Regions from separate parts of the Lysinibacillus sp. fls2-241-R2A-57 genome, predicted to be linked through region 2. Evidence: predicted binding sites of a transcription regulator. Region 2 holds the regulator's gene; the other holds the start of a gene.
The links. The regulator Rex, encoded in region 2, represses fermentation and respiration genes when NADH is low (regulators of the CRP and FNR family bind a similar motif). The targets are predictions, from matches to a motif close to TTGTGAAATATTTCACAA.

Region 1 (3,218 bases), on a different contig from region 2:
AGAATTACAGGAACTAGTAGTGAGTAAACGAGCTAGCTTACCTGATAAAGAAGATCCTACATTTGAAGATGCACAAAAGGCGTTATATGCAGCAATTCGTGAGGAGAATATTACTGATAAATCATATTGGACATTTGTTTATGAGGATTTTAAAAAGCAAGTAACAGCTGCGTTGAAATAATGGTAGATCACACGGCAGCACATCAGAGAATAGGATATGTTTGCCTTTATTGACTATTAAAAGGCTCATCACCAAAAGTTGTGGATAACATTAGTTAAAACGTATGCTATGTATATGAGTTGATTGGAGTGGAGGCTGGGCGACTCCTTGGGGATTAGCGTCACAGATGAGACCCTGGAGCGAGCATCGCGAGTGAAGCGGCTCATCGGACGCCCCCAGGAAAGCGCCCAGCTGGAACGGAAATCAACCACACGTTTTGGTGATGAACCTATTAAAAGTTCAATGCAACAATTAAACGTATAATACGTTGAAAGAAATAGAATCTTATGAAGCGAAGAAGGTATGTTATGAAACGAGCAAGAATCATTTATAATCCTACATCTGGACGTGAAGTGTTTAAAAAGCATCTACCAGAAGTATTGGAAAAACTAGAGGTAGCAGGCTATGAGACATCTTGTCACGCAACAACTTGCGAAGGCGATGCAACCGTTGCGGCAAAAGATGCAGTAGAACGTGGCTTTGATATAATCATTGCAGTTGGTGGAGATGGCACTTTAAATGAAGTTGTTTCAGGTGTGAGTCCTTTTGAAAATCGTCCGAAAGTTGGTCTAATTCCGATGGGCACAACGAATGATTTCGCCCGTGCAGTGCAAATCCCTCGTAATATTGCAGATGCCGTTGAGATTATAATAAAAGGTGAGACGTTGCCAGTGGATGTGGGTTTATTAAATGGAGAACGCTATTTCATCAATATTGCAGCCGGTGGACGCATTACAGAGTTAACTTATGAAGTACCAAGTAAAATGAAAACAATGCTAGGACAGTTAGCTTATTACTTAAAAGCAGTAGAAATGATTCCATCGATCAAAGCTTCCCACATGCGTATCGAATATGATGGTGAAGTGTTTGATGGGGATGCCATGATGTTTTTATGTGGCTTAACAAATTCTGTGGGTGGCTTTGAAAAGCTTGCACCAGACGCAAGTATTAATGATGGCTACTTTACTTTAATCGTATTGAAAAAAGTAAGCTTGCCTGAATTTATTCAGCTTGCTGCAATGGCATTAAGAGGCGAGCATTTGAATGATGATCGTGTTATTTATAAAAAGGCAAGTGTTGTAAAAGTATCTACTGAAGACGAAATACATTTAAACTTAGATGGTGAATATGGTGGAGACGCACCTGCAACATTTGAAAACCTAAAGCGCCATATTGAAATCTTTGTTCCACTAGAAGATATTCGGGAGAGTGACCGTATATAACGGACATTAAAAGCGGAGCTCTGTTTCATTCAGTTGAGAGGACTAGCTCAATTAAATTCAGGTAACTAATGCCTGATTCGCTTAATACACGTGAAGCACCAATAAGATATCCGAACGTTCGAATAGTTCAGAAAACTAAAAATCATCCCTAATAATTGGGATTGTGAATGAATTAAGAAAAATGTTTGGCAAAAGTGCGTATATTACTTGAACAAAATTTGAAACCTTTATAATAGGCCGGAATTTCGGTCCATTATAAAGGTTTTTTTCGTTGCAATAGTGGAAAATAAGAATAAGGGAAAGGAAAGGAAGTGTTGGCTTTGTATAAGTCGCAGGAAAGAAAGCTCATATGGCTAAGCTTTGGCGTTGGAATTATTATGCTACTTTCCATGCTTGGAAAAATATTTGGAAGTTAGGGGGGCAATGAAATGGTGAATGAATCAGCAGTCTTTTGGAGTAGAGCATTAACGGAGCTGACTTTATCGTTCCATATTATTTATGCGACGATCGGTGTTGGTGTCCCATTAATGATTATGATTGCTCAGTGGACTGGGTATAAAAAGAATGATGAGCACTATATTTTAATGGCAAGACGTTGGGCACGAGGTTTTGTTATTACAGTTGCAGTCGGAGTTGTAACCGGGACGGCAATTGGCTTACAGTTGTCTTTACTATGGCCGAATTTTATGCAGCTCGCCGGGCAAACAATTGCATTACCGCTCTTTATGGAAACGTTTGCATTTTTCTTTGAAGCCATCTTCTTAGGGATCTACTTATACACTTGGGATCGCTTCGATAGTCAGAAAAAGCATATGTTGCTATTAATTCCTGTTGCTGTCGGTGCTTCAATGTCAGCCGTATTTATAACAATTGTTAATGCGTTTATGAATGCACCTCAAGGGTTTGACATTGTGGACGGACAGCTTGTAAATATTCAGCCTTTCTTAGCAATGTTTAATCCAGCAATGCCGACAAAGGTAGCGCATGTTCTCGTTACAGCTTATATGACAGCTGCATTTGTGTTAGCGGCAATTGCAGGATACCGTATGCTTAGAGGCTCTAAGCATGTGTACCATAAAAAATCATTATATTTACTTATGAAGATTGGCCTGATTTTCTCCATTGCAGCAGCGATTATTGGAGATTTTTCAGGAAAATACTTAGCAGAATATCAGCCAGAAAAACTAGCTGCAGCTGAGTGGCATTTTGAAACAGACGATAAAGCTTCGCTTATACTATTTGGTGTATTAGATGGTGAGGAAGTAAAATATGCCATTAAAATACCTTATGCTCTAAGTATTTTAGCGCATAATAACCCAAACGCAGAGGTAATTGGCTTAGATCAATATCCTGAAGAAGATCGACCACCACTTTATATTCATTACCTCTTTGATCTCATGGTGTTTATTGGCATGTTTATGGTATTAGTTTCACTGCTTTACGTAGTCGGAAAAGCACGTGGTTGGCTATTTATCCATTCACGTTGGTTTAGATGGATTGTTGTTGCAGGTGGACCACTTTCAATTATTGCGATTGAAGCAGGTTGGTGGCTTGCTGAGGTTGGAAGACAGCCTTGGATCTTATATGGTTTAATGCGAACACCAGAAGGGGCCACAACGAGTGACCATGTGGATTTAATGCTGCTGTTATTTGCTGGTGTGTATGCTGTATTGGCAATAGGAAGTATTGTCGTTTTAGTTCGTATGTTCAAAAAGAATCCAATTGAGCGAGAAATAGAAGATCGTCATTCTGAAAAAGGCGGTGACATCTTATGA
Region 2 (3,218 bases):
CGAATACGAATTAGTAAATCAGGATTTAATAACCCTATACGTGAAAAGAATAAAATGACAACTGGCAATTGGAAAAGGAAACCAAAAGGTATTGTAAGTTTAAATAAAAATGAAAAATATTCATGTATTCCAATTGTTTGCTGAATTTCCAACTCGACCGATAAATTCATCATGAACTTTATGACATAAGGGAATAATAAATAGTATGAAAAAGATAGCCCTGCGATAAACAATAAAAATGAATACGGTATATAGCTTAAGGTTGCTTTTCGTTCTACTTCCCGTAGTCCTGGGCTTATAAACGCCCACAATTGATACATTAACACTGGCGATGAAAGGATAAATGCAATTAAAAAAACAACTTGGAAATAAATTGCAAGTGGTGTTACTACATCAAACGCATGAAGCTCTATATTATAATTAGCTCCAGTAGATTGAAGGTATTTAACAAGCGGCTTTGCAACAAAAAAGCCGCCAACCATAGCTAGAACAAAGAAAACGGCAACAATGAAAAGCCGTTTTCTTAATTCTTCTATATGCTCAATGACAGTTAGATCTTTTGGATTCATTCCTCAAACATCCTAACTTACTTATCTAGTTCTTTCTTTTTCTTGTCATCATCATCTTCGTCGGCTAAACCTTTAGTAGCATTTTTAAATTCTCGTAATGTTGAACCGAATGCTTTACCCAGCTCTGGTAACTTCTTAGGACCAAAAATTAATAACGCGACAATTCCGATAATAATGAGGCTCATAGGACCAATACTACCCATTACAGCCACCTCCTCTTTATATCCATCATTTTAACCCATATTTCGTCATTTTGCTAACTAATTATATGTGAAAGTTTTTAGTCACTCTCTCGTTTTATTCCATACTTACATTTAACAGAAATTGTGAACTATACGATCCTCCGGAGGCTTTAGGCCAACAGATGTTTACCGCTGAAAGAAGTTAAATTATGTACAATTATCACTCTTCCTGATTGCGAATTAAATAAATGAGCGCCTGCAATTCTACCGATAAATCAATTGTTAAGAGCTGCATTCTATCTGGAACCGTTAACCGCTCTGGCGTAAAGTTTAAAATGCCCTTTGCGTTCATTGCCGCTAATCTATCAGCCATTTTCTGTGCAGAGCGTGGTGAAACTGTTAAAATCGCAAGCTCCGCTCCATATTCTGCATACTTTTCTTCCAATAAATCAGGATGGAAAACAGGAATATTGCTTATCATCTTCCCGTCCTTTGGAGCCTTTGGATCAAAAGCCACAACGATATGAGTATTATGATTTTTTTGGAAATTATATTTTAATAAAGCACTACCTAAATTCCCTACACCAATTAACGCTACTTTTGTCGTTTCGTGCTGATCGAGCGTTTGACTAAAAAATTTTAATAGATGCTGCACATCATAGCCATAACCCTTTTTCCCAAGAGCTCCAAAATAAGAAAAGTCACGACGAATAGTTGCAGAATCAATTTTCATCGCTTCACTCAGTTCCTTCGACGAAATGCGTTCCATGCCTTCTTGTGCAAAGTTTTGGATAAATCGATAGTAAAGAGGAAGTCTTTTTGTAGTGGCTTGTGGAATTTTTAAATCTTGTTTCAAACTTTCTCCTCCTCAAATGTCTCAGTTTGAATGTACTTAGCTACTAATTTTAATACATGTATCATTAACTATATACAAAAACTTTTAATATCCACTAGAGTATTTCCCTTTAGTTAATGGCGCTTTTTACGCCACTAACTAAAGGGAAATCGTTTCAATCTTACATGACAGCTTGGAATAAGTAAAGCACCGACATTGCAAGCGAATCTCTCATCCATTACACTAAGGAAGAATTGAGGTGTCCAGAATGATTGTTTTACAGGTCAATCAACTATATAAATCCTTCCTTGTAGATGAAATTTTAAGTGGCGTAAAATTAGAGGTTCAACATCGTGATCGCGTTGCATTAGTAGGACGTAACGGTGCTGGCAAGTCCACTTTACTTAAAATAATTGCTGGTCAAATGTCATATGACTCTGGTGATATTATAATCCCTAAAGGTGTACAAATTGGATATTTAGAACAGCATGCTGGATTAAATTCAACATTGTCGATTTGGGATGAAATGATGACAATTTTTGAGCCGCTTATTGCACAAGAACAAGCACTCCGATCATTAGAACAACAAATGGCCGACCCTACTGTTTATGAAAATCCGACTTTATATGCAAAAATAATGTCTGAATACGATCATTTACAGCATAATTTCAAGGATGCGGGTGGCTATCAATACGAATCTGATACACGCTCCGTGCTTCATGGCATGCAGTTTTATCCTGATGATTACCAAAAGCCAATTAGCTCACTATCAGGTGGACAACGAACTCGGTTAGCACTTGCTAAGCTTCTTTTAAGTAAACCTGACCTATTAATACTCGATGAGCCTACTAACCATTTAGATATTGAAACCCTTTCCTGGTTAGAATCATATTTAAAAGGATATGAAGGGGCTATTTTAATTGTTTCCCACGACCGATACTTCTTAGACCAAGTTGTTTCCATTGTCTACGAAGTTTCACGTCATCGCGTCACAAAATATACAGGAAATTATAGTGCCTATTTAGATGAAAAAGCGAAAAATTATGAGCGTGATTTGAAGTTATTTGAACGCCAGCAAGATGAGAAAGCCAAGCTCGAGGAATTTATCCAAAAAAATATTGCTCGTGCTTCTACTACTAAAATGGCACAAAGTCGTCGTAAAATGCTTGAACGAACAGAGTGGATGGAATCACCTGATGGCGATGAAAAGTCCGCAAGCTTCGGTTTTACAATTGAACGCCAAAGTGGTAACGATGTATTATCTATTGATGACTTAGCTATAGGTTATGGAGATAAGAAAATATCAAGCGGCATTACATTACGTACTTTCCGAGAGGACCGCATTGCACTAGTTGGACCAAATGGTGTTGGTAAATCAACTTTATTAAAAACCATCGTCAAAGATTTACTACCACTCTCTGGAGAGATTCGCTATGGTACAAATGTTCAAGTTGGTTATTATGATCAAGAGCAGGCAAAACTATCGAGCAACAAAAGTGTACTAAAAGAGCTATGGGACGAATGGCCTTTAATGAATGAAAAAGATATTCGCACAGTGCTAGGCCGTTTCTTATTCAGTGGAGAAGATGTGGATAAAATCGTATCATCTTTATCTGGTGGTGAAAAGGCAAG

Region 1: QRN68_RS11600 (cytochrome ubiquinol oxidase subunit I) is a predicted target of Rex. The motif match lies at 1,605-1,622, and genes of this name have one in related genera.

Annotation. Positions count from the first base shown of each region.
Region 1 covers NZ_JARVRU010000055.1:6,407-9,624, reverse strand. The annotation lists gene QRN68_RS11615 (thioredoxin family protein) at 1-181, shown strand, start outside; gene QRN68_RS11610 (hypothetical protein) at 329-484, shown strand; gene QRN68_RS11605 (diacylglycerol kinase) at 529-1,443, shown strand; gene QRN68_RS11600 (cytochrome ubiquinol oxidase subunit I) at 1,872-3,218, shown strand; gene QRN68_RS11595 (cytochrome d ubiquinol oxidase subunit II) at 3,215-3,218, shown strand, end outside.
Region 2 covers NZ_JARVRU010000142.1:22,456-25,673, forward strand. The annotation lists gene tatC (twin-arginine translocase subunit TatC) at 1-569, opposite strand, end outside; gene QRN68_RS19870 (twin-arginine translocase TatA/TatE family subunit) at 587-772, opposite strand; gene QRN68_RS19875 (redox-sensing transcriptional repressor Rex) at 972-1,607, opposite strand; gene QRN68_RS19880 (ABC transporter ATP-binding protein) at 1,855-3,218, shown strand, end outside.